3 regions of the Rhodococcus mengyinensis genome follow, and region 2 is predicted to be linked to each of the others. Evidence: riboswitches for the same ligand, from Rfam matches in the RefSeq annotation. Region 2 holds a riboswitch; each other region holds the start of a gene.

Region 1 (5,624 bases), on a different contig from region 2:
GAGAAGCAGCTGATCATGAGCGATGCCTACCACATCTCGTTCGGTGGCGGCTTCGGTGAACAGGGTGCGCCGCCACGACTCGACGTCCTCGAACGCGCCTGGTTCGACAAGTGGCTGAAGGGCATCGACAACGGCATCGACGAGTACGGCCCGGTCACGCTGTACCAGCAGGGCAACGGCTGGACCACCACCGATCAGTTCCCGCGGGCCGGTGTCGACTACCAGCGGATGTACCTGTCGGGTGCCCCCAGTGGCACCGCCGGGCACGCCGCCCACGACGGCAGCCTGGTGTCGGCGAAACCCGGCGGCGCAGCACGACTCACCGTCGCACCCGGCCTTCGCGGGCTCTGTTCCCGCGACGGCGCACAGGGCACCGCAGGCGCGGCCGTCGTCTTCGGATCGGTGTGCAGCAAGGACTCCCGGTTCGCCGAGGCCGAGGGACTGACGTTCACCAGCGCCCCCGTCGCGCAGCCGACCGAGCTGTCGGGTCCGGTCAATCTGCACCTCGAAACGGTGCTCGACGCCCCGGACGGATTCTGGGCGGTGACACTGAACGACGTCGCACCGGACGGCACGTCGACCCCGCTCACCAATGGTGCGCTCACCGCTTCCATGCGGGCCGTGGACGATTCGAAGAGCACCAAGTCGGCGAACGGCGACTACACCGAACCGCACCACTATCTGACGGTGGACGCGCGTCAGCCGCTGGTGCCGGGTGAAGTGACACCGGTGGACATCAACTTCGTGCCCACCGACGCCGTCCTCGCGCCGGGGCACCGGCTGCGCGTCGACGTGTACGCGGGGAGCGTCCCCCGATACCTGCCGCTCGGACCGATTCTGGCCGACAGCCAACTGAAGCCGCAGCACGTCGCGTTGTCCCCGGATCGGCCGAGTTTCCTCAATCTGCCGCTGGTCGGAGCGCAGGCGTGGTGAAAGGTTCACGCCAACTCCCGAGATCCGTAGGGTTGACGCCATGACCAAGTGGACAGCTTCGGACATCGTCGATCAGAGCGGCCGCACGTTCGTCGTCACGGGCGCCAACAGTGGTCTGGGGGAGGTGGCCGCGCGGGCCCTGGGCAAGGCGGGGGCGCACGTCGTGCTGGCCTGCCGTAACACCCACAAGGGGGAGGTCGTCGCACGGTCGATCGGTGACAACGCCGAGGTGCGCCGCCTCGATCTGTCCGACCTCGCCTCGGTGCGCGAGTTCGCCGCCGGCGTCGAGTCCGTCGACGTGCTCGTGAACAACGCCGGCGTGATGGCGGTTCCGCAGCGCACGACCGCCGACGGATTCGAAATGCAGATCGGCACAAACCATCTCGGGCACTTCGCGTTGACCGGCCTGCTGCTCGACAAGATCACCGATCGGGTCGCCACGATGTCGAGTGCGGCACATCAGGCGGGAACGATTCACCTCGACGACCTCAACTGGGAACGCCGCAAGTACAACCGCTGGAGCGCGTACGGGCAGTCGAAACTCGCGAATCTGCTGTTCACGTACGAGTTGCAGCGCAGGCTGTCCGCGGCGGGGTCACCCGTCAAAGCGGTGGCCGCGCACCCCGGTTACGCATCGACCAATCTGCAGGCCCACACCGAGTCGGTGCAGGACAAGCTGATGGCCGTCGGCAACCGGATCTTCGCGCAGTCGGCGGAGATGGGGGCGCTGCCGATGCTGTACGCGGCAACGGCATCCGACGTGATCGGTGGCAGCTACATCGGGCCGGACGGCCTGTTCGAGCAGCGTGGCCACCCGAAGGTGGTGGGCTCCAACAAGAAGTCGCGGGACGAGCACACCGCGCGGGCGCTGTGGGCGCTGTCGGAGGACCTGACGGGCGTCGAGTTCACGTTCGGGTGACGCGACGCCCGTCAGGTTGCTCAGTCTTCGGTGACCTCGAGGGAGACGTCGATGTTGCCGCGGGTGGCGTTGGAGTAGGGGCACACCTGGTGTGCCTTCTCGGTCAACTCGAGCGCCTCGGCGCGGGGCAGGTGGGGCAGGGAAACCTCGAGAGTGACGGCGAGACCGAATCCGCCGCTGTCCGTCGGGCCGATGCCGACGCGGGCGCCGACGGCCGAGTCGGCGACGTTCGCCTTCGCCTGACGGCCGACCAACTGGAGCGCGGAGTGGAAGCAGGCCGCGTATCCGGCGGCGAACAACTGCTCGGGGTTGGTGCCGTCGCCGGACCCGCCCATCTCGGTGGGGATCGCGAGGTTCAGGTCGAGCTTGCCGTCGGACGTGCGGGCGTGGCCGTTGCGGCCTTCTCCGGTCGCGAGGGCTTCGGCGGTGTAGACGATCTTCATGGTTACTTCTCTCCTGTAGGGGTGGTGAAGCTGTGAAGTGACTCGGTGAGCCGCGACAGGGTGTCCCGGAGGGCGACGAGTTCGTCGATCTCCATTCCCGTCGAGTCGGCGAGTTCGGCGGGGATGCCCTCCGCGGCGGCGCGGAGGGCCGCACCCTTCTCGGTGAGGTGGATCCCGACCCGGCGCTCGTCGGCCGAGGAGCGCCGGCGTTCGACCAGGCCCAGGGTTTCGAGCCGCTTGAGCAGTGGAGACAGCGTGCCGGTGTCGAGGTCGAGGGCGTCGCAGATCTCACGTACTCCGCGGCCGTCCCGTTCCCAGAGCACCAACAGCACGAGGTACTGCGGGTAGGTCACTCCCAACGAGTCGAGCATCGACCGGTATCTCGCCGTCATGGCCCGGGAAGCCGAGTACAGGGCGAAGCACACCTGGCGGTCGAGGGTGAGGTTGTCGGTCACCACTGAATAGTTGCACACAACTAGGTTGTGCACAACTATGAACTGGAATCGGTGATTGCGCTTACACTGTTGGCCAGTGACACGGGGTGCTGCCCGGCGACGAGCCGGACGGCTGAGAACAGACCCGTCGAACCTGAACTGGGTAATGCCGGCGAAGGGATGTCGCGGAGACGCCCGTATGCGCTCATCCGATGTCTCGTCGCCGACCGAACGGAAGGTGACAGCATGCAGCTCGACAAGCAGATCGTCCTGGTGACCGGCGGTGGGCGGGGCCTCGGCGCCGCCATCGTGCGGTCGTTCGCGGCGCAGAACGCGCGGGTGATCGTGAACTACCGGAACAGCCGGGACGCGGCCGAAGAACTCGCGGCGTCCCTGGGCGCGGACCGTGCGGTCGCGCTCCGGGCAGACGTCACCGATGCCGGACAGGTGGCGGCCCTGTTCTCCGCGGCGGAGGAGCACTTCGGCTCCCCGGTGACCACGGTGATCAACAACGCGCTCGCCGACTTCTCCTTCAACGGCGACGCACGCGACAAGGCGGACGTCATCACGTGGGAGTCCTTCGACTCGCAGCTGCGTGGCAGCGTGAAGGCGACGCTGCACACGACGCAGGCCGCGCTGCCGGGCATGCGTTCGCTCGGGTTCGGCCGGATCGTGAACATCGGCACCAACCTGTTCCAGAACCCCGTCGTCCCGTACCACGACTACACGGCCGCCAAGGCCGCCGCGCTGTCGCTGACCCGCACCCTCGCCGCCGACCTCGGTCCCGACGGCATCACCGTCAACATGGTCTCGGGCGGGCTGCTCCGCACCACCGACGCGAGCGCCGCCACTCCCGACGAGGTATTCGACCTCATCGCGGCGGGCACCCCGCTGCAGCGCGTCACCACCCCGGACGAATTCGCCGACGCGGTGCTGTTCTTCGCGTCCCCGTGGTCGCGGTCGGTGACCGGCCAGAACCTCGTCGTCGACGGCGGACTGGTCAAGGACTGACATGACCGACGTCCGGCAACTGCACTTCAACGCATTCCTCTACAGCTGCGGGCACCACGGCGCCGCGTGGCGGCACCCCTCGTCCCAGGTGGAGCGACTCTGCGACATCGCCTACTACGAGGAGTTGGCGCAGACCGCGGAGCGGGGCTGCCTCGACGCGGTGTTCTTCGCGGACGGGCATTCGGTGCGCGACCCCGCGTCCGGAGGCATGTGGTTCCTGGAACCGCTCACCGCGCTGTCCGCGATGGCGCGGGCGACGGAGCGGGTCGGACTGGTGACGACGGTGTCCACCACGTTCTACACACCGTTCCACGCCGCCCGGATGCTGGCGTCGCTCGACCACATCAGCGGCGGGCGCGCCGGCTGGAACGTGGTGACGTCGATGTTCGACGCCGAAGCGCGCAACCACGGGCTCGAGGAGATGCCGCCGCACGACGAACGCTATTCGCGTGCCGCGGAATTCGTCGACGTGGCACTCGCCCTGTGGGATTCGTGGGCGCCCGACGCGCTCGTGCTCGACCGGGACGGCATCTTCGCGGACCCGGCCAAGGTGAAGCCGGTCGAGCATCGGGGAAAGCATTTCCTCGTGGACGGTCCGCTGAACGTGCCGCACTCGCCGCAGGGTCGTCCCGTGCTGTTCCAGGCGGGCGCGTCCGATCAGGGCCGCGACCTGGCCGCCCGGTGCGCCGAGGGCATCTACGCCGTCGCCTACGACCTCACGGCCGCGCAGAGCTACTACGACGACGTGAAGCGGCGCATCCGCGCGGCGGGCCGCGACGCCGACGCGGTGACCGTGATGCCCGGTCTCGTGACCTATGTCGGTTCGACCACCGAGGAGGCCCGGCAGAAGAAGGCGGAACTCGACGCGCTCCTGCCCGTCGAACAGTCGCTGGCGCAGTTGTCGATGTTCGTCCAGCAGGACTGCAGTGCCTGGGAACTGGACGCTCCCGTTCCCGCGCTGCCGCCGCTGTCGGAGTTCACCGGGCCGCAGGGCCGGTACGACACGATCCTGCGGATCATCGAGAAGGACCGTCCCACCGTGCGGTCGCTGCTGGGCACGTTGGCGGCCGGCGGTGGCCACTGCACCATGATCGGAACCCCGGAATCGATCGCCGACGAGATCGAGATGTGGTTCCGCCGCGGCGGGGCCGACGGCTTCAACCTGATGCCGCCGCTCTACCCGAACGGCCTCGCAGACTTCGTCGACGAGGTGATCCCCGTCCTGCAGAAGCGTGGGCTGTTCCGCGCGGAGTATGAGACAGAGACTCTGCGCGACCATCTCCGGGGGCGCCCGTAGTTGCCACCACAAAGAACACAACCTTCTCTAAGTACGCAACAGTGACTGTGAGCGTCCCTCCCCCCGACACTGGCTGTTATCGCGATCACACCACGACGCGAGTTCGGACGAGGAGTGGCAATGCTGGTAGCACTCGGCTTTCTGATGGTGGCCGTGTTCATGTTCTTGATCATGTCCAAACGGGCCACTCCCGTGGTCGGGTTGATCGCCGTCCCGGTCGCATTCGGGATCGCGGCCGGAGCGGGCCTCGGCATCGGCGACATGATCACCGACGGAATCAAGGCGCTGGCACCGACGGCCGCGTTGCTGTTCTTCGCGATCATCTTCTTCGGAATCATGATCGACGTCGGCCTGTTCGACCCGCTGGTGAAACTCATCCTCCGGCTCGTCCGCAACGACCCCATGCGGCTCGTCGTCGGCACCGCGGTGCTCGCGATGGTGGTGTCGCTGGACGGTGACGGATCCACGACATTCATCATCGTGACGTCCGCGCTGTTGCCGCTGTACATGAAGCTGAAGGTCAGCCCCGTGGTCCTCACGGTGGTCGCCGGCCTGGCGAACGGCGCGATGAACATCGTCCCCTGGGG
Region 2 (5,624 bases):
GCGGATCGCCGTGCATCGACGCGCACACCGGGTCCACGACCAGCGGGACCGGTAGGTCGCGGCCGATCCCGACCTCGGTGCACACGGCGGCGACGGCCTCGATGATGGCCGTCGACGCCAGCATGCCCGTCTTCGCTGCCCCGACCCCGATGTCGTCGACGACGCACCGCACCTGCGCGGCCACCGTCTCCGGCGGAATCTCGTGGAAACCGCTGACGCCCACCGAGTTCTGCACCGTCACCGCGGCGACCGCGACGCATGCGTGGACGCCGCACAGCGCCATCGTCCGCGAGTCGGCCTGGATCCCGGCGCCACCGCCGGAATCGGTGCCGGCGATGGTGAGGACTCGGACGGGGGTCTGGCCGTCGGGGGTCAGGGGCAGCAGCTTCACGAAGGGGACCTTACCGATTCTCTGAGGTGACGGACTCGACGGGCAGATACACGCGACCACCTGCGTCGACGAACTCGCTCGACTTCTCGGCCATGCCCGCCTCGATGGCTTCGACCGAATCGAGTCCATGTTGCTGTGCGTACTCGCGCACGTCGGCGGAGATCCGCATCGAACAGAACTTCGGGCCGCACATCGAGCAGAAGTGGGCCGTCTTCGCCGGCTCGGCGGGCAGCGTCTCGTCGTGGAACTCCCGCGCGGTATCCGGGTCGAGGGACAGCGCGAACTGGTCGTGCCAGCGGAATTCGAACCGGGCCTTCGACAGCGCGTCGTCCCGCTCCTGCGCCCGCGGATGCTGCTTCGCGAGATCCGCCGCGTGCGCCGCGATCTTGTACGTGATGACCCCGGTCTTGACGTCGTCCCGATTCGGCAGTCCCAGGTGTTCCTTGGGTGTCACGTAGCAGAGCATCGCGGTGCCGGCCTGCGCGATCATCGCCGCGCCGATCGCGGACGTGATGTGGTCGTACGCCGGCGCGATGTCGGTGGCGAGCGGCCCGAGCGTGTAGAACGGCGCCTCCTCGCACAACTCTTCCTCGAGGCGCACGTTCTCCACGATCTTGTGCATCGGGACGTGCCCGGGGCCTTCGATCATCACCTGCACCCCATGGGATTTGGCGATCCTTGTGAGCTCGCCGAGGGTGCGCAGTTCCGCGAACTGGGCTTCGTCGTTGGCGTCCGCGATGGAGCCGGGACGCAGGCCGTCACCGAGCGAGAACGTGACGTCGTAGCGGTGGAGGATCTCGCACAGTTCGTCGAAGTGGGTGTACAGGAACGATTCCCGGTGATGGGCCAGACACCAGGCGGCCATGATCGACCCACCGCGGGAGACGATGCCGGTGACGCGGCGCGCGGTCAGTGGGATGTAGCGAAGCAGTACACCGGCGTGGACCGTCATGTAGTCGACGCCCTGCTCGCACTGTTCGATCACGGTGTCGCGGTAGATCTCCCATGTGAGCGCGGTCGGGTCGCCGCCGACCTTTTCGAGCGCCTGGTAGATCGGCACGGTTCCCACGGGCACGGGCGAATTGCGCAGGATCCATTCTCGTGTCTCGTGGATGTTCTTGCCGGTGGACAGGTCCATGATGGTGTCTGCACCCCACCGCGTCGCCCACACCATCTTCTCGACCTCTTCCGCGATCGACGACGTGACCGCGCTGTTGCCGATGTTCGCGTTGATCTTCACCGCGAACGCCTTGCCGATGATCATCGGCTCGAGTTCGGGATGGCAGCGGTTGGCCGGGATCACGGCGCGTCCCGCCGCGACCTCGGTGCGCACCGTCTCGGGTGAAACACCCTCGCGTGCAGCGCAATACTGCATCTCGGCGGTGACGACGCCGGCGCGAGCGGCATCGAGTTGGGTGCCCTCCCGGCCGGCGATCCACGGTGCGCGCAGATGCGGCAATCCCGCTTCCAGGTCGATCGTGGCGTCCGCGTCGGTGTACGGACCCGACGTGTCGTACACGTCGAGGTGTTCACCGTTGGTGAGGTGTACGCGCCGGACCGGCACCCGGATGTCGTCGCCCGACAGCAGGTACTGCTTGGTGCTGCCCTCGATCGGTCCCGTGGTGACGGACGTGGCTGTAGATACGTGTGTGCTCATCGATGATGCTCCCTACGCCGGCATTACCCGGACAGGTTCGACGGTCGACGGCCCTAGCCGTCCTCTCAGCCCGCTGGTGCGAGCCCCCGTGGATGTGTAGTTGTCACACAAACTGTAACCGAGATCTCTGTGAGCAATCATTCGGGTGAAACTTGGACAGCGGTTCCCGGCATCGGTATAAAGGGTGATGAACATCACATTTCGATTACGACACATACCCCCAGGAGATAGCCATGCTGACAGACGCGCAGGTTGTGGACGTGATCGACAACGCCGATCAGAACCGATTCGAGCTACGCCTGAGTGGTGACCTCGTCGGGATCCTCGGGTATTTCGACCTCGCGGCCACCCCGCCCGGCGCCGGTGCCGGCGTGGGCGTGGTGGCCGCTCGGCCGCCGGGCCCGAAGAGTCGAGGGCGGCAGGGGCCCGTGGTCTCGTTCATGCACACCGTGATCGTGGAGGACTTCGGCCACCGCGGACTCGCCGCCCTCATGGTGGGTCGCTCCCTCGACCTCGCCCGCGGGTACGGCTGGAAGGTCCGGCCCGTGTGCACGTACGTGCAGCGCTTCGTTTCGGCGCATCCCGAGTACCGCGACCTCGTCGTTCCGGTGGATGGCTGACTGCGGTCGGGCCACGAATCGGGCACTCGTCGGCAACGAAACGGTTCCGGGAGCGGCGATTCCGCTCGCGAGGATGCCGCCTTACTGATTCCATGAGTGGCATGGATCACATTTCGAACAGTTCCGAGTCGTCGGGGAACATCACGGCCACTGATGCTCGCGTGCTCGACAACCCTGCCCATGAACGATTCGATCTGTGGCTGGGGGACGAGTTGGTCGGCATCCTCGGCTACCGGGACGAGGACGACATTCCCGGATTCACCGCGAAGCCGGGCGAGGTGGTCGCGTTCATGCACACGGTCGTCAAGGAAGAGTTCGGTGGGCGCGGGCTGGCCGCGGTCCTCGTGGGCGAGGCGCTCGGCTCGGCGCGTCGGCGCGGCTGGAAAGTGCGTCCCATCTGCACGTATGTCCAGCGCTACTTGGCGCTAAATCCTGAGCACCTCGACGTCCTGGTTGCCGAGTAGCCCCACTCGCGAGAGCGCTGCTCTTGCCATCTGCGACTCTGCTGTGAATACTGCTCTGCATAGAGAGCGGTGCTCACAATGGAGGAGTCGTCATGACCGTGTCGGATCGGATCGAGAGTCGTATCGGGGTCGCACGGATCTGCGCCGCGGCGCTGTTCGCCCTCGCCGGCGTCCTGTTCGTCGTGTACCCCTTAGTGCGGCCCTACGCAGCGGGCGGGGCGCCGGACGGGCGGGCCGAGTTCGCCTCACCGTCGTGGCTCGTCGCACACCTCGCCGCGGTCGGCGGATTCATCGCGTTCGGGCTTGCGCTCGTCGCGCTCAGCGGACTGCTGAAAGGGACGGGCGGTGAACGGGCGGCGGTGGTCGCGGTGGCGGCGTCGTGGATCGGGATAGGGCTGACGCTGCCCTATTACGGGGCCGAAACGTTCGCGCTGCACGCCCTGGGCGGCAGCGACCTCGACGAGAATGCGGTCACAACCCTCACCGAAAGCGTGCGGATGGGGGCGGCGCAGGCGACGCTGTTCGCCACCGGTCTGCTCCTCGTCGCGGTCGGCGCAGCCGCTGCCGCCGTGGCGATCGCCCGGTCCAGGCTACTCGCCGGGTGGGCGGGGATCCCGATGGCAGTGGGGTTCGCGCTGTTCATCCCGCAGTTCTACGTCGCCGCCCCACTGCGCATCGGGCACGGAGTGCTCATCGGATTCGGGTGCGCGGTTGTGGCGCTCGGTGTGCTGCGTTCTCAGTCGCCGAGGTCGACGATGACCGGCGCATGATCGCTGGCGCCCTTGCCCTTGCGTTCGTTGCGGTCGATCTCGGCCTTGTCGACGCGGCCGGCGAGGGCGGGCGAACCCAGCACGAAGTCGATGCGCATTCCCTGCTTCTTCGGGAACCGCAACTGGGTGTAATCCCAGTAGGTGTAGACACCGGGACCGGGGGTGTGCGGCCGGACGACGTCGGCGAATCCGGATTCGACGAATGCCTGGAACGCCTCACGCTCGGGTGCGGACGTGTGCGTCTTGCCTTCGAACAGCGCCGGATCCCAGACGTCCTCGTCGGTGGGGGCCACGTTCCAGTCGCCGACCAACGCGATCTGCGCGTCCGGGTTCTGCCCCAGCCACCCGACCGCGTCGGTGTGCAACTTCGCCAGCCAGTCGAGCTTGTACGTGTAGTGCGGATCGGTCAGCTCACGACCGTTGGGGACGTACAGGCTCCAGATGCGGACGCCGTTGCACGTGGCGCCGATGGCGCGGGCTTCCTGCGCGGGCGCGACCTCCGGGTCCTTGTGGAAACCGGGCTGATCCTCGAACCCGATCTGCACGTCCTCGAGACCGACGCGGGACGCGATCGCGACGCCGTTCCACTGGCTGAGGCCGACGTGCGCGACCTCGTAGCCCAGTTCGCGGAAACGCTCGTACGGGAACTGCTCGTCCTTGCACTTGGTTTCCTGCATCGCCAGCACGTCGACGTCGGACCGCTGGAGCCAGTCCAGGATCCGGTCGGTACGGGCACGAACAGAGTTCACGTTCCAGGTTGCGATGCGCACGGCAGCCACCCTAGCGGCACTCTCCGACAGGTCGTCAGCCGCCAGGTTCGGTGGCGTAGCGGTACCGGTGATGCGCCACGAAGCCGAGGTTGCGGTACATCGCCTGCGCGCCCTCGTTCTCGACGGCGACCTGCAGACACGCGTGGGTCGCGCCGTGTTCGCGTCCCCAGTTGATCATGTCGCCGCAGATGAGGCTGCCGATTCCGTGGCGGCGGTGAGCCTCCGCGACCTCGACCGCGGTGAGCCCGACCCACCGGCGGTCGTCGGGCGCGGACGTGACGGATCCGCGGGCGACGGCGAGGAGCGTCGAGTCGGCGGCGCCGATCCGGCCGAACCCGAGGGTGCCGCCGCGGACCGAGTCCAGCACGTCGACGGCGAAGTCGGGGAGCGCGGACCCGCGGTAGCGGTAGAGGGCGAGCCAGTCCGGATCGGGGTGATCGGTGACGGTGGTGGTTCGTGGGCCCTCGGGCAGTGCCAGGTTGTCGATGTCCGCCGCCATGACGACCACTTCGTCGCTGACGTTCCAGCCGAGCGGTACCTCGCCCAGCCGGTCGGGGATCAGCAACCGCAGGGGGCGGTCGCGCTCGGCGTACCACTCGCGCAGACGGTCGAGCGTGCCGCCGGGGGAGGCGTCGTCCAGGCTGCCCACCGACCCACGGTCGCCGAGCGGGGCCGCCGAGTTGGCGCGTCCGGTGAAGCCGTGACCGTAGCGGGCGAGCCACCCGTCGATCCACGTGTACTCGACACCCGGCCAGCCGTCGGCGGAGGCCAGTTCGAGGGATCGGATCTCGCTCGCGCGCACCGGTCGTGCGGGGACGGCCTTCAGCGCGACCACCCGCTCCGGATCCACCTCGACGACCGAGCCGTCCGCGGCGCGGACGATCACCACCGGGTCGACGCTCTCCAGCACCCCGATGACGTCGGTCATCGGATGGCTGTGGCCGGGTGGCAG
Region 3 (5,624 bases), on a different contig from region 2:
CCGCCGCGGACCGGGAATCCCTTGCTCAGACCGGACAGTGCGACGCGCGCGGTGTCACTCATGCCGAGCCCTTTCGTTCTTGATCCACGGGGCGACGACGCGCTCGACCGCGAAGGTGAGCAGGTAGAGGCTGACGCTGATCACGGCGGTCACGAGCACCGCCGCCAGCACGAGGTCGGTGCGGAAGGAGTTCTTCTGCGTCGCCATGTAGATGCCGAGACCGGACGTGGCCCCGACGTATTCGGCGAACACGGCACCCACCACGGCGTACGTGATGCCGATGCGCAGGGCGGTGAAGAACCGGGGGATCGCCGACGGAAGCCGCACGTAGCGGAATTCCTGCCACCGTGAGGCGCCCATGCTGCGCAACAACGCGCCCGCCTCCCGGTCGGCCGCGGCGAAACCCTCGATCAGACCGATCGTCATCGGGAAGAACGTGGCGAGGGCGATCACGAGAATCTTCGGCAGCAGACCGAATCCGAACCAGATGATCATCAGCGGCGCGATCGCGATGATCGGCAGTGTCTGCGACACGACGAACAGCGGAACGAACGCGCGGCGCAGCCACGGCGAGAAGTCCACGAGTACGGCGAGGGCCCACGCGAAGAGCAGGGAGACGGCGAACCCGATCAGCGTCACCTGCAGTGTCGCGGAGGCGTGACCGGAGATGGCGTCCCGCGCCCGCCAGCCCTGCTGGACCACCCGCAGCGGCGACGGCAGCACCTGCGGCCGGATTCCGCTGACCGTCACGTACACCTGCCACGCGACGACCAGCAGTGCCACGACCACGACCGCGGGCAGCACCCGCCGCAGCAGCGGGGACGTGCCCGGGGCCGTGGTGCGCAGACTCGGGTCAGGGCTGAGTGAGGTACTCATTGGTGAAGTACGTCGACCAGTCGGGTTCCGTGGTCAGCGGTGCCCCGTCGGGGCCGGTGAGCAGGCCGTGCTGGAACAGGAAACCGGAGTACCCCGCCCACTGCTCGGCCGTCTGTGTCCCGACCTTGCCGGAACTGTCCTTCATGTACTCGGAGGACAGCATCTGCTGGCTCTCCCGCACGAGGGACTCGTCGGTGAAGGCGCCGGGGTTGGCGTCGATCAGTATCTGCGCGGCCTCGTCCGGCCGGTCGGCGGCGAACTGGTATCCGCGCTGCAGGGCCTGGACGAACTTGCGGGCCTGCTCGGGATGGTCGGCCATCCACTGCTCGTTGCCCTCGATGACGAGCGCGTACGCATCCGGGAAGCCGTAGTCGGTGTAGTGGAAGTAACGCATCGGCGTGCCCTGGTGCTCGGCCTCGATGCCCTCCCAGCCGAAGAACGAGACGGTGAAGTCGGCGGTGCCGGAGTACACGGCCTCGTAGGCCGAGGTGCCGAGCGTGACGGTGGTGAATTCGCCCTTGCCGCCGTCGTTGCGGATGATCTGCTTCAGCGTCTCCTCGCCGTCCGGGTCCGCGAACCCGGCGTAGATCTTGCCGTCCAGATCCCGGGGGCGGGTGATGTCGGCGCGATCCGCCTTCACCGCGATGCCCGTCGCCCAGTGCTGCAGCGGAGCCATCACCGACGTGGTCTGTGCGCCCGCGGCCTTCGAGAACGTCGCCGAACTCTGGAAGCTCACACCGAACTCCGCGTTGCCGGCGTCGACCAGGGTGTCGGGCGAGGTGTCGTTGTAGGGCAGCACCTGCACGTCGAGGCCGGCGTCCGCGAACCAGCCTTCCTGCTGGGCGACGAACAGGCCGGTGTGGTTGGTGTTCGGTGTCCAGTCGAGTGCGAACCGGATGGTGTCGCCGGACTGGGAGTCACCGGCGCAACCGGTGAGCAGCGACAGGGCGGAGACCAGGACGACGGCTGCGGTGGCAGCGCGCTTGGTACGAGAGAAGAGTGTCACGACGCCGGCCATTCCTGCTTGTTGAGAGCGGTGTCCCAGAACATGAGTTCGTAGCGGCTGGCGATCACGAACGCCTCCGCCATCGCCTCGCGCTGAGCATCGGTCGCGGCCTCGGCCGCCGCGTCCACGAGTTCGCGGGCCCTCGCGACGGCGGCGTGGAACTCCTCCGCGTCGTAGGTGGTCACCCACTGTGCGTACGGGTGCGACGGGTCGGTGGAGAGCACCTCACGGGCGCTCGCCGCGAGCCGGTGCCCGACGTCGGCGTAGATCCAGAAGCAGGGCAGCACCGCCGCGGCGGCCACTGCGTACGGCTCGGTGGCGGCGACGGCCGTCAGGTAGGAGATGTACCCGAGGCAGGCCGGCGAATGCAGCGGCTCCACGTCCGACTCGGGGAGTCGTCCGCTGGTCAGCAGATTCTGGTGCAACGCGGCCTCGACCGTGGCGGCCTCCGCGGCCGAGCCCGCCCAGAAGCCGGCCTCGACCGGGCCCGGCGCGTGCGCGGCCACCAGTGAGAGGGCCTTCGCGTACCCGGTCAGGTACAGGAAATCCTGCTCGATGTACGTGCGGAACACGTCCAGCGGCAGCGTTCCGTCGCCGAGGCGGCGCAGGAACTCGAGTTCGTCGATCGCCTCGCGTAGCACCTTGGTCCGGTCCCACAAGTGGTCCGTGAATCGGGCGTGCTGGCCGGCGCCGGCAGCATCTTGGACAGAGCTATTCACAACGTTGACATCCCTTCGTCAGCATTACCTGAGCAGGTTCCCGGGTGTGTTCTCAGCCCCGCCCGTGCGGAGCACCCCGTGTCAGAACAAGCCGACCCTAGCACCGGCCGTGCCGCGGGCGGAAAGGCCAGGGTCGGTGGAGGGGCTCAGCCGGCGAGGAACGCGGCCGCGCTCGGCGGGAGGGGTGCGGGGCCGCGCCGGTAGATCTCCGCGGGCCGGCCGGTTCCGACGACGGCCATGTCGCCGGTGTTCTCGAGGGCCGGCATCAGGTGCCGCCGGAACGAGTCCTTCGGCAGTGGACGCCCGAACACCACCTCGTACACCCGGCGGAGTTCGAGCACCGTGAACGTGTCGCCGGCCAGGCCGGACGGGTCGACGGCCCGCGCGTACCGCTCTCTCAGGTCGGCGACGGCGAGGGCGACGACGTCCGCGTGGTCGAACGCCAGGTCCTGCCTCACCCGGTCGTCGTCGACGGTGACCAACATCGTGTCGCGGGGGAGTGCCGTGCGGGGCAGCGCGGCGCCGTGCGTCATCGACAGCACCCACCCGCGATCGTCGCGGCCGGGATCGTCCAGCATCGCCAGCTGATGGAATTCGGTGCCCGTCAGGCCGGCCTTGATCCGCAGGCACCGCTCGGCGGCGTCCCGCAGTCGCTCACCCTGGTGGAGGAACGTGCCGGGGAGGGCGGTCCGGCCCGAACGACGGGGAACCACAAGAACTTTCAGTTCCGGGCCGTCGACGGTGAGGACGGCGACGTCGACCGCCACGGACGGGCGCGGGTAGTCGAGGAGGCTCCTGCCCTCGGAATCGGTCCATGCGGCCACGCGGGAATGTTAGCGCACTGTTGATCTATGTCGCGTTCGATCGGTCCTGCCTGCTCATCGTTGGTAGTTTGGCGAGAGATTCCCGGAACGTGATGCGTGAGGAGATTCGTCCGTGGAGGTCGACAAGTCCGGCGACACGCTCGTCGTCCGCGCGCGGGACGGTGAGGTGCGTGGCTACCCCGAGGGCGACGTCTACGCGTGGAAGGGCATTCCGTTCGCCGCGGCCCCCGTCGGCGATCTGCGGTTCCGCGCCCCGGCCCCGCCCGCACCGTGGGAGGGTGTGCGCGACTGCGTCGACTTCGGCCCGATGGCGCCGCAGGGGCACGGCACCGCCGTCCCCATCGACGCGGGACTCGAGATGGACGAGGACTGCCTGTCCGTCAACGTCTGGGCCCCGAGACCCGACGGCACCCCGCGGCCGGTGATGGTGTGGATCCACGGCGGTGCCTACTGCCTGGGAACCGCAGCTCAGGGCATCTACAACGGGCGCATCCTGTCCACAATCGGCGACGTCGTGCTGGTCTCGTTCAACTACCGGGTGGGAGCGCTCGGCTTCCTCGACCTGTCGTCGTTCTCGACGGCCGAGCGAGTGTTCGAGACCAACTGTGGGCTGCGCGACCAGGTCGCAGCCCTCGAATGGGTCCGCGACAACATCGCGTCGTTCGGCGGTGACCCGGACGAGGTGACGGTGTTCGGGGAGTCGTCCGGAGCCGGGTCGATCACCACGCTGATGACGTGTCCGAGCGCGGAGGGGCTGTTCCACCGCGCGATCGCCCAGAGCCCGCCCGCCACGTCGGTCTACGGGAGCGAGCGGGCGGCCACCGTCGCGAAACAGTTCCTCGACATCCTCGAGGTGGAACCCGCGCAGATCGACACCCTGCTGCACCTTCCGTACCGCACGGTGATCGAGGCCAGCGACACGCTCGTCAACGAGGTGCCGACGAGGATTCCGGGCACGCTCGCGATGGCGCCCGTGGTGGACCGCGACTTCCTGCCCCGTTACCCGGTGGCCGCGTTCCAGAAGGGGCACTCCCACCGCATCCCTCTCATCATCGGTTCCAACAAGGACGAGTCGTCGATCTTCAAGTTCATGAAATCGCCTCTGCTGCCGGTCACGTCGGATTCGGTGCAGGAGATGCTGAGGGCGATCGCGGCCGATCACCCGGAACTGCCCGCCGCCCGCCTCGCCGACATCCTGTCGGCGTATCCGGACCGCGGAAAGCCGAAGGGCGCGCTCGCGATGTCGAGGGACGCCGCGTTCCGGATGCCCGCCCTGTGGGTGGCCGACGCCCACAGCCGGCACTCGCCGACATGGATGTACCGGTTCGATCAGGCCACGCCGATGCTCAAGGCCGCACGGATCGGAGCCGGCCACGCCACCGAACTCCCGTACGTCTTCGGCAATTTCGATACCCTCAACATCGACCCGACGTTCTGGCTCGGGGGCCGGAAGACGGCGCTCGAGGTGTCGGGCCGGATCCAGCGCCGGTGGCTCGCGTTCGCGCGGCACGGTGTCCCCGCCGCGTTGGACGGGTCCAAGCACTGGGCGCCCTACGACGAGGAGAACCGCTCGACGTTGCTGATCGACGGCGCGGACACCCTCGTGAAGGACCCGGACCACGAGATGCGGATCGCGTGGGGCAACGACGTCATGGGCTTCAACTGACGGGGACCTTGTCGTCCAGTTCCTTCAGGACGGGCAGCGCGAAGCAGGCCAGCCCGATGATCAGGACCGGGATCGCGAGCACGAAGAAGGTCGGCTGGATTCCCCACTTGTCGAGGAGGGGACCGGCCAGCAGGTAACCCAGCGGACCCGCGGCGTACGCGGTGGACGTCATGACCCCGGTGACGCGCCCGCGCATGTGCTCCGGACTACGAGTCTGCATGGCGTAGTTGGCGATCGGGCCGACCGGACCGAACACGAGACCCTGGAGGAGGGCCAGCGCCAGAATCGCCCACAGCGGCGGCAGGAACGCCATCGCGACCATGGCCGCGCCCAGCACCGTCACCGCCACCACCATCAGCATCCTGCGCGACACATACGGCGCGAGCGGTCCGTACGCGAGGGCACCCACCACGCCGCCGATGCTGAGCGCCATCAGCACCGAACCCAGTTGCGCGGGCTTGTCGAGTTCGGTGAAGTACACCGGGAACACCACCGATTCGACGGGCATGTACAGCGCGACCACCGCCATGTCG

Evidence for each region. A riboswitch is a leader RNA that binds a small molecule or an ion and turns the genes downstream of it on or off. The one in region 2 is predicted to bind thiamine pyrophosphate.
Region 1: it holds a riboswitch for thiamine pyrophosphate, as region 2 does, so the genes downstream of both, ACNJ7E_RS05625 (3-oxoacyl-ACP reductase) here and thiC (phosphomethylpyrimidine synthase ThiC) in region 2, are expected to answer to the same signal.
Region 3: it holds a riboswitch for thiamine pyrophosphate, as region 2 does, so the genes downstream of both, ACNJ7E_RS35910 (TenA family protein) here and thiC (phosphomethylpyrimidine synthase ThiC) in region 2, are expected to answer to the same signal.

The regions. Positions count from the first base shown of each region.
Region 1 covers NZ_JBLWIT010000038.1:191,746-197,369, reverse strand. Annotated here, with positions in the region: gene ACNJ7E_RS05645 (CocE/NonD family hydrolase) at 1-933, shown strand, start outside; gene ACNJ7E_RS05640 (oxidoreductase) at 974-1,852, shown strand; gene ACNJ7E_RS05635 (organic hydroperoxide resistance protein) at 1,873-2,295, opposite strand; gene ACNJ7E_RS05630 (MarR family winged helix-turn-helix transcriptional regulator) at 2,298-2,750, opposite strand; TPP riboswitch at 2,823-2,927, shown strand; gene ACNJ7E_RS05625 (3-oxoacyl-ACP reductase) at 2,976-3,740, shown strand; gene ACNJ7E_RS05620 (LLM class flavin-dependent oxidoreductase) at 3,742-5,037, shown strand; gene ACNJ7E_RS05615 (CitMHS family transporter) at 5,158-5,624, shown strand, end outside.
Region 2 covers NZ_JBLWIT010000009.1:21,836-27,459, reverse strand. Annotated here, with positions in the region: gene thiD (bifunctional hydroxymethylpyrimidine kinase/phosphomethylpyrimidine kinase) at 1-391, opposite strand, end outside; gene thiC (phosphomethylpyrimidine synthase ThiC) at 402-2,048, opposite strand; TPP riboswitch at 2,041-2,148, opposite strand; gene ACNJ7E_RS00520 (GNAT family N-acetyltransferase) at 2,282-2,668, shown strand; gene ACNJ7E_RS00515 (GNAT family N-acetyltransferase) at 2,770-3,132, shown strand; gene ACNJ7E_RS00510 (hypothetical protein) at 3,225-3,902, shown strand; gene ACNJ7E_RS00505 (exodeoxyribonuclease III) at 3,869-4,672, opposite strand; gene ACNJ7E_RS00500 (N-acetylglutamate synthase, CG3035 family) at 4,707-5,624, opposite strand, start outside.
Region 3 covers NZ_JBLWIT010000140.1:52,090-57,713, reverse strand. Annotated here, with positions in the region: gene ACNJ7E_RS35925 (ABC transporter ATP-binding protein) at 1-62, opposite strand, end outside; gene ACNJ7E_RS35920 (ABC transporter permease) at 55-876, opposite strand; gene ACNJ7E_RS35915 (ABC transporter substrate-binding protein) at 854-1,894, opposite strand; gene ACNJ7E_RS35910 (TenA family protein) at 1,879-2,601, opposite strand; TPP riboswitch at 2,595-2,690, opposite strand; gene ACNJ7E_RS35905 (NUDIX hydrolase) at 2,748-3,425, opposite strand; gene ACNJ7E_RS35900 (carboxylesterase/lipase family protein) at 3,538-5,091, shown strand; gene ACNJ7E_RS35895 (MFS transporter) at 5,084-5,624, opposite strand, start outside.